DNA from 3 places in the Cupriavidus sp. FW216-B1 genome. Region 2 is predicted to be linked to each of the others. Evidence: predicted binding sites of a transcription regulator. Region 2 holds the regulator's gene; each other region holds the start of a gene.
The links. Region 2 encodes sigma-54, which starts transcription at its own class of promoters, with help from an activator protein. Its sites were predicted from a motif close to TGGCANGNAANCTGCTTT; they were not measured.

Region 1 (5,823 bases), on a different contig from region 2:
AACAGATGGTCGGCGGTGCGGCTTAGCATGGTCGGTCCCCTCGTACTGCGCGGTTCGTCCGCGCCGGCCGCGCTGGCAGCGGCGGCGGCGCGGGTCATCTCAAGCATTCGTTGCGCGCGGCGCTCAGCGCTCCAGCACCCAGGTGTCCTTGGTGCCGCCGCCCTGCGACGAATTGACCACCAGCGAGCCCTCGCGCAGCGCCACCCGCGTGAGCCCGCCGGGCACCATGCGCACGTCCTTGCCGGACAGCACGAACGGCCGCAGGTCGATGTGGCGCGGCGCGATGCCGGACTCCACGTAGGTCGGGCAGGTCGACAGCGCCAGCGTGGGCTGGGCGATGTACTGCTCGGGGCGCGAGCGCACCACCTCGCGGAAGGTGTCGATCTCCGCGCGCGTGGCGGCCGGGCCCACCAGCATGCCGTAGCCGCCGGCGCCGTGGGTTTCCTTGACCACCAGCTGGTCCATGTGGTCGAGCACGTATTGCAGGTCGTCGGGGCGCCGGCACATGTAGGTCGGCACGTTGTTGAGGATGGCTTCCTCGCCCAGGTAGAAGCGGATCATGTCCGGCACGTACGGGTAGATCGACTTGTCGTCGGCCACGCCGGTGCCGATGGCGTTGCAGATGGTCACGTTGCCGGCGCGGTAGACCGACAGCAGCCCGGCCGCGCCGAGCGTGGAGTCGGGGCGGAACACCAGCGGGTCGAGGAAGTCGTCGTCGACGCGGCGGTAGATCACGTCGATGCGCTGCGGCCCCTGCGTGGTGCGCATGTAGAGGTGCTCGTCCTGCACGAACAGGTCGCTGCCCTCGACCAGCTCCACGCCCATCTGCTGGGCCAGGAACGCATGCTCAAAATAGGCGGAGTTGTACATGCCGGGCGTGAGCACCACCACGGTCGGGTCGGCGATGCTCTGCGGCGACACGCTGCGCAGCATGTCGAGCAGCAGGTCGGGATAGTGGGCCACCGGCGCCACGCGGTTGCGCGCGAACAGGTCCGGGAACAGCCGCATCATCATCTTGCGGTTTTCCAGCATGTAGGACACGCCGGAGGGCACGCGCAGGTTGTCTTCCAGCACGTAGAACTCGCCCTCGCCCGCGCGCACCACGTCGATGCCGGCCACGTGGGCGTAGATGTCGCGCGGCACGTCGATGCCGAGCATCTCGGGCCGGTACTGGGCGTTGTTGTAGATCTGGTCGGGCGGGATCACGCCCGCGCGGATGATGTCCTGGCCGTGGTAGATGTCGTGGATGAAGCGGTTCAGCGCCGACACGCGCTGGCGCAGGCCGCGCTCCAGCGTGGCCCACTCGCTGGCCGGGAAGATCCGCGGAATCACGTCGAACGGGATGGTCCGCTCGGTGCCGCTGTTGGACTCGTCCTTGTCGCCGTAGACGGCGAAGGTGATGCCCACGCGCCGGAAGATCAGGTCCGCTTCCGCGCGCTTGTTGCCCATCGTCCCTTCGGACTGCCGCGCCAGCCACTCCGCAAACTGCTTGTAGTGCGCGCGCACCGCGCCTGCCGGCAGGGCCTGCCCCGCGTGGATTGCTGCCGCCACGCCATCTTGCCAATCGAGCATCTCGTCGAAAAACCGCGCCGCCATGATGGCCGTTCCCCCATGATTTGGGCGCCGCTCAGCCTGCCGGCGATCCCGTTTTGATTGGCTTGTTCTTCCCGGCACAGCATTTCGAGGCCACCACCCGGGGCCCGGCGGTCAAGGCCGCGGGCCATGCGTCGAAGTGCTGTCCTAACTGGGATGATACCCATGACCGCGAAAGCCGCAAGCAGCAAGCGTTCGCGCCATCGCAAGGGAATGTAGCAAGATGTCTGCCAGCCCGCGCGTGCGCGGCGCAAAAGCGCCCGCGGAGGCCGGCGAGGGCTCAGCGGGCCGCGGCGGTGGCGGGGACTTCGGCCAGGATGCGCTGCACCAGCGCCTCGGGCGGCTGCCGGATGTCGAGCACCAGCGCCTCGCGCGGTTCCTCCAGCGTGTCGAACTGGCTCTGCAGCAGGGCCGGGTTGAAGAAATGGTCGCTGCGCCCGGACAGGCGCCCGCCGATCACGGCGGCGTCGCCCTTCATGTAGACGAAGGTCACGCCGCCGTCGGGCGGGGTCAGGCGGTCGCGGTAGGCCTGGCGCAGCGCGGAGCAGGTAAACACATGGGTGCGGCCCTCGGCGCGGGCCGTGTCGATGGCCGCGCGCAGCGCGCCCAGCCAGGGCCAGCGGTCTTCGTCGGTCAGCGGGATGCCGTTGTGCATCTTCTCCTTGTTGGCCGCGCTGTGGAATTCGTCGGCATCATGGAAGCCGCAATGCAGGGTCTTGGCCAGCAACTGGCCGACCGTGGTCTTGCCGCTGCCGGAAACGCCCATCAGGATGTAGATCATGTCTGCTCCAGCGATCGTGTTCGGATGGTTGTCCCATCCTTGTCGGTAGTCCCCGCGCCGCGCCGGGCGGTTTCTGGCGAACCGCACGGCCATGCAGCCATGCCAGGACCTGGCATGCACCGGCTCGGGGCTGCCTTGCCCGCCAGGCGGCGGGCAAGGCCACAAAAAAGAGGAAAGCGGCCTGGGGGCGCGGACTATTGTGCGACGGCCGCGGCGGTTTGGACAGCGCCGGGCGCGTCGGCCTCGGACAGGTCGAGCGCGCTGCCGCCCTCCTCCGCGGTGCGCGCGTGGCGGCGGAACAGGCCGAACAGGCCACGGCCGACGCTGAAGCGGGCGAAGTCGTCGTCGGGCGACGGCGCCAGCGCGCGCGCCGCGAGGCCGGACGCGCCATCCGCGCCGTCCGCGCCGCCGAGCCATTCCAGCGTGCCGGCCACGGCGTCCACGCGGATGCGGTCGCCGTCGCGCACGCGCGCCAGCGGGCCGCCCGCAAGTGCTTCCGGGCCCACATGAATCACGGCCGGCACCTTGCCGGACGCGCCCGACATGCGGCCGTCCGTCACCAGCGCCACCTTGTGGCCGGCGTCCTGCAGCGAGCCGAGCACCGGCGTGAGGCGGTGCAGCTCCGGCATGCCGTTGGCGTTGGGGCCCTGGAAGCGCACCACCGCGACCACGTCGCCGGTCAGCTCGCCCGCCTCGAAGGCGGCCTGCAGGCCTTCCTGCGAATCGAACACGCGCGCCGGCGCCTCCACCACGCGGTGCTCCGGCGCCACCGCCGAGACCTTGATCATGCCGCGGCCGAGATTGCCGCGCAGCAGGCGCAGCCCGCCCTCGGGCGAGAACGGCGCGGCCGCGCTGGCCAGCACCGCGGCGTCGCCGCTGGCGGCGGGGCCGTCGCGCCAGCGCAGCGCGCCGCCGGTCATGACCGGCTCCTGCGTGTAGCGCGCCAGCCCGCGCCCGGCCACGGTCTGCACGTCTTCGTGCAGCAGCCCGGCTTCGAGCAGCTGGCCGATCACGTAGGCCACGCCGCCGGCGGCGTGGAAATGGTTGACGTCGGCCGAGCCGTTCGGATAGACCCGCGCCAGCAGCGGCGTGATGCGCGACAGGCGGTCAAAATCGTCCCAGTCGATCACGATCCCGGCCGCGCGCGCCATCGCCACCAGGTGGATGGTGTGGTTGGTCGAGCCGCCGGTGGCCAGCAGGCCGACGATGGCGTTGACCACGGCGCGCTCGTCGACGATGCGCGCCAGCGGCAGGTAGTCCGGGCCGCGCGCGGAGAGCGCCAGCGCGCGCTGCGCGGCGGCCGCGGTGAGCGCGTCGCGCAGGCCGCTGTCGGGATGGACGAAGGCCGCGCCCGGCATGTGCAGGCCCATGATCTCCATCAGGAACTGGTTGCTGTTGGCGGTGCCGTAGAAGGTGCAGGTGCCGGCGCCGTGATAGGCCTCGCATTCCGCTTCCAGCAGCGCCTCGCGGCCGACCTGCCCGGTCGCGTAGAGCTGGCGCACGCGCGCCTTTTCCTTGTTCGACAGGCCCGTGGCCATCGGCCCGGCCGGCACGAACACCACCGGCAGGTGGCCGAACTGGAGCGCGCCCATCAGCAGGCCCGGCACGATCTTGTCGCACACGCCGAGCATCACCGCGGCGTCGAAGGTGTTGTGCGACAGCGATACGGCCGTGGCCATCGCGATCGCGTCGCGCGAGAACAGCGACAGCTCCATGCCCGGGTTGCCCTGCGTGATGCCGTCGCACATCGCCGGCACGCCGCCCGCCACCTGCGCCACCGCGCCCACCGCGCGCGCGGCCTCGCGGATCACGCCGGGATAGCGCTCGTAGGGCTGGTGGGCCGACAGCATGTCGTTGTAGGCCGTGACGATGCCCAGGTTGGCGGCATGCTCGACGCGCAGCTTGAGCTTGTCATGCGCGGGCAGCGCCGCGAGGCCGTGCGCCAGGTTGGCGCAGGACAGCCCGCGCAGCGGCCCCAGCTCCCGCTGGGCGCGCTCGCAGCGCGCCAGGTAGGCGGCGCGGCTGCGCTGGCTGCGCGCGGCCACGCGCGCGGTGACGGCCTGCACTTCGGAATGGAGGGCTTGCGACATTCGTGGGAGTTCCTGATGGTGTGTCCGGTGGTTCCGTGAACGTTTTTTTGTGTAGATTTTCTACATTATATCGAAAGACTTCCGCCGCGCACCCCGACAGCACATCACAAAGCGGCGAAAGCACGGTATATTTCGGCTCCATAGGTGAAATCCCTAGCCATTCCCGAGCGCGGCGCCGGGCGAATCGCAGCGCGAATTCTGTAGAATATCTACATTCCCAATCGAACCCCAAGCCCGCGCGATCCCGGCAGCCATGTCCGGCGCGCGCGGGCACGAGAGATCCCGCCTGCCGACATGCGCGAACGAATCCTTGCCGTCTACGACACGCTCCGCCCCTCCGAACGCCGCCTGGCCGACTACGTGGCGCGCCACGGCGCCAGCGTGATCCGCCTGTCCATGCCCGAACTGGCCGAGCGCGCCGGCGTGTCGCAGCCGACCATCGCGCGCTTCTGCGCCGCTCTCGGCTACGACGGCTTCCGCGAGTTCAAGCTACAGTTCGCGCAGAACGTGGGCGGCGGCACGCCCTTCGTACACCAGGACGTCAAGGCCGAGGACCGCCCCGCCGACATCGCCGGCAAGGTGTTCGACCGCACCATCGCCACGCTGATGACGGTGCGCAACGCGCTCTCGGCGGACCAGATCGAACACGGCATCAAGCTGCTCGCCGCCGCGCACCGCATCGAGTTCTACGGCTGCGGCAACTCGGGCATCGTCGCGCTGGACATCCAGCACAAGTTTTTCCGCCTGGGCATTCCCACCACCGCGTATTCGGACTCGCACGTGTTCAGCATGTCGGCCGCGCTGCTGGGCCCCGGCGACGTGGCGGTGCTGGTGTCCAACAGCGGCCGCACCTGGGACATGCTGGCCGCCGCCACGCTGGCGCGCGCCAGCGGCGCCAGCGTGCTGGCGCTGACGCACAGCGGCTCGCCGCTGGCCAAGCTGGCCGACGTCTGCGTGTTCTCCGACGTGGAGGAAGACAGCGAGGTCTACACGCCGATGACCTCGCGCATCTGCCACCTGGTGCTGGGCGACGTGCTCGCCGCCGGCGTGGCGCTCGAGCGCGCCGACATCGTCTCCGCCGGCCTGCAGCGCGCCAAGGCGCACCTGCGCGAGCGCCGCATCGCGCAGGCCGAGCCGGCCCGGGTCAAGGGGGTTCAGGCCGGGGTTCAGGCCGGCCCCCAGGCGGGGGCTCGGGCGCAGGATCGCCAGGATCGGGCGCAGCCGGCGCCGCGCGCCAGTAGCGCCGCTCGTGCTGCCGGTAAGCCCGCAGCACGTAGGCCGCGCCGCGCGTCGTGAGCTGGACCGCGCCGGTTTCGTCGCTGCGGTAGCGCGCGATCCCGCGCGAGGCATAGCGCGCCC
Region 2 (5,823 bases):
CCGGGCACATCGGGCGCAAGGTGGCGGCCACGCTGGCCTCGACCGGCACGCCCTCGTTCTTCGTGCACCCCGCCGAGGCCAGCCACGGCGACCTCGGCATGGTCACGCGCGACGACGTGCTGATCGCCTTCTCCAATTCCGGCGAGACCGCCGAGCTGCTGTCGATCGTCCCGATCGTCAAGCGCATCGGCGCCAAGCTGATCTCGGTGACGGGCAACCCGGAATCGGCGCTGGCCAAGCTGGCCGACGCCCACCTCAATGCCGGCGTCGAGAAGGAAGCCTGCCCGCTCAACCTGGCGCCGACCGCGAGCACCACCGCCGCGCTGGCGATGGGCGACGCGCTGGCGGTGGCGGTGCTGGACGCGCGCGGCTTCGGCGAGGAAGACTTCGCCCGCTCGCACCCGGGCGGCGCGCTCGGGCGCAAGCTGCTCACGCACGTGCGCGACGTCATGCGCAGCGGCAACGCCGTGCCCAAGGTGCGCGAAAACACGCCGCTGGCCCAGGCGCTGATGGAAATCACCCGCAAGGGCATGGCCATGACCGCCGTGGTGGACCCGGACGAGCGCCTGATCGGCGTGTTCACCGACGGCGACCTGCGCCGCCTGCTGGAGACGCCGCGCGACTGGAAGACCATGCCGATCAGCGAGGTCATGCACCGCTCGCCCCACGCCGTGGGCCCGGACCAGCTCGCCGTGGAAGCGGTGCAGGTGATGGAGGCCAACCGCATCAACCAGATGCTGGTGGTCGACGCCGACGGCCGCCTGGTGGGCGCGCTGCACATCCACGACCTGACCCGCGCCAAGGTCATCTGAGGCCGGCCACGACACATGCGGGAATTCCTGTCCTCCCTCGGCCGGCTCGGCATGCGGCTGCTGCCCCTGCTGCTGATGGCGCTGGTGGCCGGCAGCACGTTCTGGCTGGTGCAGGTCAATTCGCCGCGCGAGGCGCCCGCCGGGCCGGTCGGCGCCAAGCACGAGCCGGACTACTACATGGTCCGCTTCTCGGCCACCGAGCTGGCCGAGGACGGCAACACCAAGATGCGCTTCACCGGCGACAAGATGATCCACTTCGCCGACGACCAGACCTACGAAGTGACCAGGCCGGCCATGCGCGCCTACGAGATCGGCCGCCCGCCGGTCACGGGCCATGCCGACCGCGGCACCATGAACGCCGAGGGCTCGGTGGTGGACCTGTTCGGCAACGCCCTGATCGTGCGCGCGCAGGGGCCCGACCCGTCCAAGGACCCGCCCATGACGGCCGCCTCCGAGTATTTCCAGGTGCTGGTCAACGACGACATCGTCAAGACCGACAAGGCCGTCAAGCTCACGCGCGGGCCTTCCGTGATGACCGCCAACGGGCTCGTCTTCAACAACGTCACCCGCGAAGTACAATTGCTGGGTAACGTACACGGCACCATCATCACGGTCCCGCCGCCGGCCAGCCCCGCGGCCAGGCCGTGAGCAGGGCCTGACGTGGCCCCACCCGGAAACCGCCAGAGAAACGAAGCCGCCCGCGGGCCACAGCCGTCCGCGCCAACCGCCACCACGCCAATATGAATCCATTCCTGACGACATCGTCCTGTCGCCGCCGCGGCACGGCTGCCCTGATGACGGCCGCGGCCCTCCTCGGCCTGGCGCTGGCCGCGCCGGCCCGCGCCGAGAAGGCCGACCGCGACAAGCCGCTGGTGCTGGAGGCCGACAACGCCAGCTACGACGACGTCAAGCAGGTGTACGTACTGACCGGCAACGTGGTGCTGACCAAGGGCACGATGGTGCTGAAGTCGGACGCGGCGGAAGTGCGCACCGACCCCGAGGGCTACCAGTACGCGGTGGCCACCTCCAAGGGCGGCAAGCAGGCCTACATCCGCCAGAAGCGCGACAACGTCGACGAATACATCGACGGCTGGGGCGACCGCATCGAGTCCGACGGCAAGCAGGACCTGTCCAAGCTGATCGGCCACGCCCGCATGGCGCGCCTGGCCGGCGCCAAGCTGATCGACGAGATCCGCGGCGCGGTGATCACCTACGACAGCCGCAACGAGTTCTACACGGCCACCGGCGGCACCGACAACGCCACCGCGGGCAGCCCGTCCGGGCGCGTGCGCGCGGTGCTGTCGCCGCGCCAGGAGCAGCCCGCCAGCGGCGCCGCCGCCAGCGCGCTGCCGCTCAAGCCCGCGCCGGCCCCCGCCGCCCCCTGACCCCGCCGCAGCCGACCCACGGATTCACGCCTTCATGACCGCTACCTTGACCGAACCGTCGTCCGCGACCAACGTCCTGACCGAAAGCAGCACGCTCGTCGTGCGCCACCTGAAGAAGCGCTACGGCTCGCGCACGGTGGTCAAGGACGTGTCGCTCGACGTGAAGAGCGGCGAGGTGGTGGGCCTGCTCGGCCCCAACGGCGCGGGCAAGACCACCTCGTTCTACATGATCGTCGGGCTGGTGGCGCTGGACGAGGGCGACATCGTGCTCGACGACAAGCACATCAGCGGCCTGGCCATCCACGAGCGCGCCCGCATGGGCCTGTCCTACCTGCCGCAGGAAGCGTCGGTGTTCCGCAAGCTCAACGTGCAGGAGAACATCCGCGCCGTGCTGGAATTGCAGGTCCACGACGGCAAGCCGCTGGCCAAGGCCGAGATCGAGCGGCGCCTGGACACCCTGCTCGACGACCTGCAGATCGCCCACCTGCGCGACAACCCGGCGCTGTCGCTGTCGGGCGGCGAGCGCCGCCGCGTGGAAATCGCGCGCGCGCTGGCCTCCGCGCCGCGCTTCATCCTGCTCGACGAACCGTTCGCCGGCGTGGACCCGATCGCGGTGGGCGAGATCCAGCGCATCGTCAGCTTCCTCAAGGCGCGCAACATCGGCGTGCTGATCACCGACCACAACGTGCGCGAGACGCTGGGCATCTGCGACCACGCCTACATCATCAGCGAAGGCACGGTGCTGGCGTCCGGGCAGCCGGAAGACATCATCGCCAACGAGTCGGTGCGCAAGGTCTACCTGGGCGAGAACTTCCGCATGTAGCCGCGGGAGGGGCACGCGGGGACACCCGCGAGGCGGCGTTCATGCCGCCTTTCGCCCCGCAAACGATCACGGCGACGCCAGCGATAGCAATTTCCGTTCCACCAGTACGGAAGTTGGGCATAAAATAGCTCGCATGAAACCGTCGCTACAGCTCCGCCTCTCGCAACATCTCGCGCTCACGCCGCAACTCCAGCAGTCGATCCGCCTGCTGCAACTGTCCACGCTCGAACTGCAGCAGGAAGTGGAACAGGCCCTGACCGAGAATCCGCTGCTCGAACGCGAGAACGACTGGATCGAAAGCCCGCTGCGCGTGGCCGCCGACGGCTCGGTCAACCTGCAGAGCGCGCCCGCGCCGGCCCCCGCCGACGGCCAGGGCACCAGCGAGAACCGCGCCGACGGCGCCGCCGACAGCGAGGACAGCTACAGCGACAGCGGCGAGGACTACGGCAACGACTGGAGCCTGGACGACTTCGCCCGCCGCCCGCAGGGCGACGAGGACGAAAAGACCCCGATGCAGTTGCGCGACGCGGAGCCCACGCTGCGCGAGCACCTGATGGAGCAGCTCGCCCCGCTGAAGATCTCCATGCGCGACAAGGGCCTGGCCATCTTCCTGATCGAGTCGCTCGACGACGACGGCTACCTGAGCGCCTCGCTCGAGGAAATCTGCACGGAGCTGCCCGAGGAGCTCGAATTCGAGCTCGACGAGGTGCACGCCATCCTCACGCTGCTGCAGAGCTTCGACCCCGCCGGCGTGGGCGCGCGCAACGCTGCCGAATGCCTGGCGCTGCAGCTGCGCCGGCTCAAGCATCCGCAGCGCGAGCTGGCCCTGACCATCGTCACCAGCCATCTCGAGCTGCTCGCGGTGCGCGACTACACGCGCCTGAAGAAGGCGCTGCAGGTCGACGAGGCCGACCTCAAGGCCGCGCACGAGCTGATCCGCTCGCTCGCGCCCTACCCCGGCCATGCCTACAGCCGCCCCGAGGCCGACTTCGTCGTGCCCGACGTGTTCGTGCGGAAAATGAGCGGCGGCTGGATCGCGCAGCTCAACCCGGATGTGATGCCGCGGCTACGCATCAACGACATGTACGCGCAGATCCTGCGCGGCGCAAAAGGCGACTCCGGCGCGGCCGGGCTGCAGCAGAAGCTGCAGGAAGCGCGCTGGCTCATCAAGAATATCCAGCAGCGCTTCGACACCATATTGCGCGTCGCACAAGCGATTGTCGAACGTCAAAAGAACTTCTTCACCCACGGGGAAATTGCGATGCGCCCCTTGGTTTTGCGGGAGATTGCCGATACACTGGGTTTACACGAGTCCACCATCTCTCGGGTGACAACCAATAAATACATGGCAACGCCGATGGGGACTTTCGAGCTGAAGTACTTCTTCGGCAGTCACGTATCCACGGAAACCGGCGGCGCGGCCTCATCAACGGCAATCAGGGCGTTGATCAAGCAACTCATAGGAGCCGAAGACCCCAGGAACCCCCTGTCGGACAGCAGGATCGCCGAACTGCTCGGCGAGCAAGGCTTCGTGGTGGCCCGGCGAACCGTGGCCAAATACCGTGAAGCGCTGAAAATCCCTGCCGTCAATCTCCGCAAGACTTTGTAGCCGAGCCGCACCGCCTGCCTGGTGTGGCTCTTTCAGAAGGAGAAACGCTATGAACTTCAAGATCAGTGGACACCACTTGGACATCACGCCCCCGCTGCGTGAGTACGTGGAAACGAAACTGGAGCGTATCGTCAGGCATTTCGATCAAGTCATTGGCGTAAGCGTGCTGCTCTCTGTCGACAATACAAAAGAAAAGGACCGGCGGCAGTATGCGGAAATCAATCTACATCTCAAGGGCAAGGACATCTTTGTCGAGGCGCATCACGAAGACCTGTATGCCGCCATCGACGCACTGGTCGACAAGCTCGACCGGCAGGTGATTCGCCACAAGGATCGCGTGCAGAGCCACGACCGCGACGCGGTCAAGTACCAGATGGCCGCATCGCAGATGCAGCAATGACCGTGCCTGGCGGCCCGCCAAGGGGGCCGCCGGTGTCAGTCCCTTGAACCAGAACAAGCCGCGCCCGTTGCGCGGCTTTTTTGCGCCGTCCGCTTTCGTGTCCACCCTCGCGCCGGCGGCCGTTGCGCAATGCCACAAGGGGATTCCGCAACGCCCCGCCGCCGGTGTATGCTGCGCAATACATGAACGGTGGTTCAGCGATTCCGGGCATGCGCGCGGCACCGCTTCCGCGCACGGGCTATTGCGATGCACAAGGCGGGGGCGGGCCTGCTCTATAATGGCCAGACGCCCGACACCGGCATGGGACAACCGGTGCAATGCGGGTATGAGCCGGCACCGGCCTTTTCATCCCCTTTTTGCCTGGCGCGCCCCCCTGCCGGCCCCGGGCCTGCTTACTAGAAAAACCTGCGCATTCCACATGAATCGTTTGGCTAAATTGCTGCCACCCGGCAACATCAACCTCGACGTCAGCGTCACCAGCAAGAAGCGGGTGTTCGAACAGGCCGGGCTCCTCTTCGAGAACAACCACGGCGTAGCGCGCGCCACCGTGACCGACAACCTGTTTGCCCGCGAATCGCTGGGCTCGACCGGCCTCGGCGCCGGCGTGGCCATTCCGCACGGCCGCATCAAGGGCCTGAAGCAGCCGCTGGCCGGCTTCATGCGCCTGGCCGAGCCGATCCCGTTCGAGTCGCCGGACGGCAAGCCGGTATCGCTGCTGATCTTCCTGCTGGTGCCCGAGCAGGCCACCCAGCAACACCTGGAAATCCTCTCCGAGATCGCCCAGCTGCTGTCCG
Region 3 (5,823 bases), on a different contig from region 2:
GCGCGTGGCGGGCGGGAACGGCAGGCAGTGCGGCGCGCAGAACAGCAGGTGGCGGTCCCAGCCGACATAGAGCAGCCGGTTGCCGTGGAAGGCGGCGGCGCGGTCGGCGGGCTCGAATTCGTAGGGGCCGATGGATACGACGGGCATGGTGGTCTCCTCGCTGTGTTCGTTCTTGCCGGCGGCGCGCTCAGGCGGCCGCGCCCGGCACGCCCTTCCAGGCGTTCCAGTTCCGCTGGTCCTGCGAGCCCTCGAAGTCGAGGTTGTCCGCGCCGGCGTCGAGGCGGTACCACTTGAGCACGTCCTCGAGCGCGGCGCCGCCGCAGTTGCCCTGGTAGATCTGGTGCACCGGCAGCCAGGCCTGCGCGTATTTCTCCGGCTCGCCGTCGAAGATGTCCTTGCAGCCGTCCGAGCAGAAGTGGAACTTCATGCCGTGGTAGCTGCTCTCGCGGTAGCAGGTCTGGGTGGGGTCGTCCGGCTCGGAGAACACCATCGGGATCTGGCAGGTCTGGCACAGCATCGGCAGCGTGCCGTTGTAGAAGCGCTCGCCGGCCTGCTGGCGCGCGTGCCAGTGGTCCAGGCGCGGCTTGTAGTAGCGCTCGAAGGTGTCGGGGTATTTCTGCGCCAGCCACGCCATCTCGTCGGGCTTGGGGATCCAGGTGTGAAAACCGGCGGCGGCGGCGTAGTTGTAGAAGGTGCCCCACGCTTCGTGCGTGATGCGGTCCTTGGTGCGGGTGGCGGCCTCGTGGTGCTTCGGCATGCGCAGGCCGTAGCGTTCCAGATCGCGGAACAGCGCGCCGCCGGCCTGCTCGAAGTACATCTCCCAGGCCTCGGCCCACGACATCACGCGGCGCGGCAGCATGTAGTCCATCATCATGCCGACCAGCGTGAGCAGGCGGAAGCCGCGCCAGAACCATTTGTCCAGCCACTTCTGCAGGATGGGGATGTTGCCGGGGTCCTGCTGGCACAGGAACTTCACCACCTCCAGGCCCAGCGTCATGTGGCGCGACTCGTCCGACTGCGCCGAGAAGCCGAACGTCACCGTGGCCATGTCGCCGTTGTAGGCCGCGCCCGACATGAAGGGCATGAACAGCAGGTTGGTCAGCACGTACTCGAACGAGAACGAGATCGCGGTGATGAACTCGAACGGCCCCGCGCTCATGGCGTCCTCGAAATACGACTTGGGCACCGACAGGTACCAGACCCGGTCGTGCATGTGGCGCCATTCGCCGAAGCCGTGGAAATACTTGTTGTAGACCGACATCGTGTGCAGTTGCGTCTGCGCGTGGCGCAGCTCGTCGACGGACTGCATCTGCGCCGCCACGCGCGCGCCGGCGCCGCGGAAATGGCGCCCGAGATGGGCGTAGCCGCGGTGCGCGGCGTACTCCAGCGGCGTCACGCCGGTCAGGAACAGACGCAGCGCGTTCAGGTAGCGCGGGTCGGAGACGTTGAGGTGGCCGTTGTTCTGCACGAAGGAGTCGATGATCGCGTACAGCTTGCGCTCCTTCTCCGACTGGTATTTCCAGTAGGCGTCCATCGTCATGCGGAACGGGTCTTCCCACTGGTCCCAGTCGTGGATCTTGATGCCCTCGTACTTGTCGTAGGGAAAGACCTTGTCCATCGGCTCGTAGGTGGTCTCCCAGCCGAGGTCGCGCGTCATCGTCGCGTATTTCTCGCGCAGGTTGAGTTTCTTGCGTGCGTCCATGATGTCTCCGTTATGCTTGCCCGCCGCCGGCGCGGCGGTGAATTCAGTCGTTCCAGCGCAGCGTGAAGGCGTCGTCGTCCTCGTCGATGTTGCCGCACAGCGAGATCAGGTTGAGGTGGATCTCCTGCAGGTCCCAGTCGCGGCCGAGCTTGTCCGAGACCAGCGCGCGCACGATGGTGAGGTGCCCCGGCGCGTCGATCTTCACCATCGCGGGAAAGCGCGACACCACGGCGTGCGGGTTGGCCTCGGTGATGGCGTCGATGATGGGGCGGGTGTCGTCGTTGCTCTGCAGCGCGATGTAGACGTTGGAGACGTTCGAGACGTTCGAGACGTCGGCAGTGTTGGCGGTCATGGCGCGCTCCTCAGTCCAGGCCGAGCTTGCGCAGGCGCACGTCGAACTGCTCCAGGCACAGCGCCACGGCCTGCTCGCCGCCGGCGCCCAGCAGCGTGTCCGCCACCGGCACCAGCGCGGCGCCGGCCTGCGCGCGCGCGCCGCGCGCCCAGCCCGCCAGCAGCGCGCGGTTGGCCTCCGACTCGGCCGCCGCGGTCTGCACCACGGCGTCGACCCAGCGCGCGTGTTCCTCGCGCCAGTCGTTCATGAACTCGGTCAGCACCGCCAGCCCGGTGCCGCAGGCGCGCGCGATGGCGGCGTCGGCGTGCTGGTACACCAGCGGATAGAGCAGGCCGTCGAGCACCAGGTTCTGGGTGACGAAGGTCTCGAACCAGTCCTCGATCACGAAGCTGTGCTCGACCATGCGGCGCAGCGGCTGCCACGCCGGGCTGTCCAGCCAGGCCGCCTTGGCGCGCTCCAGCGCCACGCCGGTATTGCCGTCGAGCAGCATGCCGATGCGCGACAGGTACTGCGCGATGCCGAGCCGGTCCATCGCGCAATAGGTGCAGGCCTGCGTGATGGCGGTGCCCCAGCCGTAGTCGGCGCAATAGAAATTGTTCATGTTGGCGCCCCACTCCACGTGGCGCAGCGGCAGCAGGCCGTCGGCCAGGCGCTCCCGCCACTCGGCCGGCAGCGCCTGCAGCAGGCCGCGCTTCTCCACGAAGGCGAAGCTTTTCTCGGTGGCGTCCTGCTGGCGGCCGCGCGCGCCGACGTAGGCGCCGTAGTAGTACTGGCGCGGGTCCTTGAGCGCGTACCAGTCCGCCATGACGATGGCGGTGCGGCTCTTGTCGTAGAGCGCGTGGCCCGGGTCCCAGGTGGGGCGGTAGTGGAAGTTGACCTCCGACTGCACGTCGTAGGTGGCCTCCTGGTAGCGCGACGCGGGCTTGTCGCCGAAGCGGCGCGCCACGTGGCCGTAGGTCTGGCGCAGCGGCTCGATCTGCCGGGTCTTGATGTCGACTTGCATGGCTGGGTCTCCTGGGTCCTGCTGTTCTCGATGTTCCTGGTGTTCCGGTTTCGGGCGGGCGCTCAGGCGTCCGGTTCAGGTGGGAGGAAGCGCACGCGGTTGACGCTGCAGAACGCCTCGAACATCGGCTCGGGCATGATCAGCTCGACGTTGAGCTCGGGGTCCGCCACGCAGAAGGCGAACTGCACGAAGCCCGCCGGCGTGCGGCCGTCCACGCGCACGTAGCGCGGCACGGCTTCGAACAGGGGGACCGACTGGTTGATCATGGCGCGCTCCTCGGGTTGGCTGGCACGCAGCTCCATTGCGAAGAGCGTGCCAGCCGGCGCGAAGCACGGCGGCGCAAGGGCCGGCGGCCCGGAGCGCGGCGTTGCCCGCGCGTTTACCCGCACGGGAGCGGCGGCGGCGCATCGATGAATTGATCAAGCCCGCGGCTGGGCTTGATCAAATGGTGAAAAGCCGCGCGGGGCGGGCGTTTGCGGGCGGCGCGCGCGGGCTGTGCGCCGCAACAGGCGGCGCCGCGCGGGGCGGCGCGAACGGTGGCGCGAACAGGGAGGAACGCGGCATGCGCCGCAGCAAGCCGCGCCGGGCGGCCGCGCGGCGCGCCGCGGGGGATGGATCAAATGGTGAAAGCGCGGCCGGGCACGTGGCAAGGCACGCGCCGGCCATGCGGACCGGCCCGCCTCAGTTGCCGCGGCCGCCGCGGTTCTTCCAGCGGTAGGCCAGTTGCGGCCGGGTGATGCCGAGCAGGCGCGCGGCCTGGCTCAGGTTGCCGTCGGCGCGCGCCATCGCGGCCTCCATCAGCACGGTCTCCACGTCGCCCAGCGCGAGCTGCTGCTCGGCCATGTGGTCGAGCAGGCCGTGCACCGCCGCTTCGCGCAGGGCCGGCAGCGTGCCGCCGGCGCCCAGGCGCGGCGCGGTGTCCATGCCGGCCTGCGCGCCCGCGGGCAGGAACAGGTGGTCGGCGGAGATCAGGCCGCCGTTGCCGGCCAGGATCACGCCGCGCTCGATCACGTTCTCCAGCTCGCGCACGTTGCCGGGCCAGTCGTGGCGGCGCAGCTCGGCCAGCGCGCGGTCGGTGATGCCGACGATCTTCTTGCCGTGGCGCGCGCCGCAGCGGGCCACGAAGCGCTCCGCCAGCAGGCGGATGTCGTCGAGCCGCTCGCGCAGCGGCGGGATGGTGACGGGATAGACGTTGAGGCGGTAGTACAGGTCCTTGCGGAAGGTGCCGGCCTTGACCGCCTCGGCCAGGTCCACGTTGGTGGCGGCCACCAGCCGCACGTCCACGCGGCGCGGCGCGGCGCCGCCCACGCGCTCCACCTCGCCTTCCTGCAGCACGCGCAGCAGCTTGGACTGCGCCGGCAGCGACAGCTCGCCCAGCTCGTCGAGGAACAAGGTGCCGCCGTGCGCGCGCTCGAAGCGGCCCGGGCGCGACTGGTGCGCGCCGGTGAAGGCGCCCTTGTCCACGCCGAACAGCTCGGACTCGACCAGCTCGTCGGGAATCGCCGCGCAGTTGACCGCCACGAAGGGCTTGTCGGCGCGCGCGCTCACGCTGTGCAGCGCCTGCGCGAAGCGCTCCTTGCCGACCCCGGTCTCGCCCAGCAGCAGCACCGTCACGTTGCTGGCCGCGGCGCGCTGCAGCAGGCCCCAGGCGGCGCCGAACCCGGGCGAGCAGCCCACCAGGTCGGCGGGCTTGCCGTCGCCGCGCTGGAGCGCGCGCAGGTGCTCGACCTCGCTCTGCAGCTCCAGGATGGTCTCGATCACCGGGTCGGGCTGGTACAGCGCCAGCACCGCGGCGCCGTCCTCCCACGCTTCCAGCGGCTTGCCGACGATGCGGCAGTGCGCATGGCCGCAGGCCACGCACTCCACCTCGCGGTAGAGGATGGTGCGGCCCATCAGCGCCGAGGTGTAGCCGGTGGCGTAGCCGATCTGCATCCAGCACGCGGGCGCGTCGACGATGCCGAACAGCTGCCGGTGCACGTCGCCCTCGAACGAGTCTTCCCACAGGAACTCGCCGTCGTAGATGCCGGCGGCGATGTCGATGTCCACCTTGACCGGCGTCACCCGCACCACGCCTTCGATGGTGTGCAGGCAGGGCCCGATCTCCAGCAGCCCGAAGTCGCTCTGGTTGGGCCGCAGCTTCTTGGCCAGCTCGGCGTCGCGCAGGCCGGAATGGAAGCCCATGCGCATGAACAGGCCGCGCGCGCGCTCCATGCCCAGCGTATCCACCAACTCCTTGCGCAGCGCGCCCAGCGACGCGGTGTGCAGCAGGATCATGCGCTGCTCGTCCAGCCAGATGGAGCCCTCCTCCATCGCGAAGCGCAGGCGGCGGGCGAGATTGGCCAGGCCATCGCGCATGGTGGCCGAGAATTTGTCGGTCGAACTGCTCATCGTCTCCTCTCCTGGCGGCCGGAAAAGCAGGCGCGCCCGTGCTTTTTCCGGCACGGTACGCACATTATGTGCCATCGCTGCCGCCCGCCGCGCGCGACGGCTGTCCAGCCGGCCCGATGTCGCCTATGCTGTCCATTGCAGGCGTGCCGGGCCGGTCCCGGCCTGATTCCCGATTCCCGGTTGCCTCTTCCCGATTCCCGACGTTGTTGCTCTGCACCACGAGACATGGAAAAAACCGCATTCGTCTTTGCCGGCGGCGGCAGCCTCGGCGCCATCGAGGCCGGCATGCTGCGCGAGCTGGTGGCCTGGGGCATCAAGCCCGACATGGTCATCGGCGCCTCGGCCGGCGCCATCAACGGCGCCTATTACGCCTGCAAC

Region 1: a site for sigma-54 is predicted at 1,809-1,826, ahead of AC3WXD_RS11345 (circularly permuted type 2 ATP-grasp protein). Genes of this name have one in related genera too.
Region 3: a site for sigma-54 is predicted at 3,358-3,375, ahead of AC3WXD_RS05595 (phenol hydroxylase subunit). Genes of this name have one in related genera too.

Annotation. Positions count from the first base shown of each region.
Region 1 is NZ_JBYTEL010000003.1:362,739-368,561, forward strand. Features, by position in the region: gene AC3WXD_RS11340 (alpha-E domain-containing protein) at 1-29, opposite strand, end outside; gene AC3WXD_RS11345 (circularly permuted type 2 ATP-grasp protein) at 124-1,596, opposite strand; gene AC3WXD_RS11350 (gluconokinase) at 1,874-2,374, opposite strand; gene edd (phosphogluconate dehydratase) at 2,569-4,464, opposite strand; gene AC3WXD_RS11360 (MurR/RpiR family transcriptional regulator) at 4,759-5,760, shown strand; partial or broken gene AC3WXD_RS11365 (DNA internalization-related competence protein ComEC/Rec2) at 5,783-5,823, opposite strand, start outside.
Region 2 is NZ_JBYTEL010000011.1:66,851-72,673, forward strand. Features, by position in the region: gene AC3WXD_RS21840 (KpsF/GutQ family sugar-phosphate isomerase) at 1-812, shown strand, start outside; gene lptC (LPS export ABC transporter periplasmic protein LptC) at 828-1,460, shown strand; gene lptA (lipopolysaccharide transport periplasmic protein LptA) at 1,553-2,197, shown strand; gene lptB (LPS export ABC transporter ATP-binding protein) at 2,232-3,020, shown strand; gene AC3WXD_RS21860 (RNA polymerase factor sigma-54) at 3,154-4,629, shown strand; gene hpf (ribosome hibernation-promoting factor, HPF/YfiA family) at 4,679-5,029, shown strand; gene ptsN (PTS IIA-like nitrogen regulatory protein PtsN) at 5,448-5,823, shown strand, end outside.
Region 3 is NZ_JBYTEL010000001.1:1,291,450-1,297,272, forward strand. Features, by position in the region: gene AC3WXD_RS05575 (phenol hydroxylase subunit P4) at 1-147, opposite strand, end outside; gene AC3WXD_RS05580 (aromatic/alkene/methane monooxygenase hydroxylase/oxygenase subunit alpha) at 188-1,702, opposite strand; gene AC3WXD_RS05585 (MmoB/DmpM family protein) at 1,746-2,054, opposite strand; gene AC3WXD_RS05590 (aromatic/alkene monooxygenase hydroxylase subunit beta) at 2,065-3,057, opposite strand; gene AC3WXD_RS05595 (phenol hydroxylase subunit) at 3,120-3,323, opposite strand; gene poxR (phenol degradation transcriptional regulator PoxR) at 3,739-5,445, opposite strand; gene AC3WXD_RS05605 (patatin-like phospholipase family protein) at 5,671-5,823, shown strand, end outside.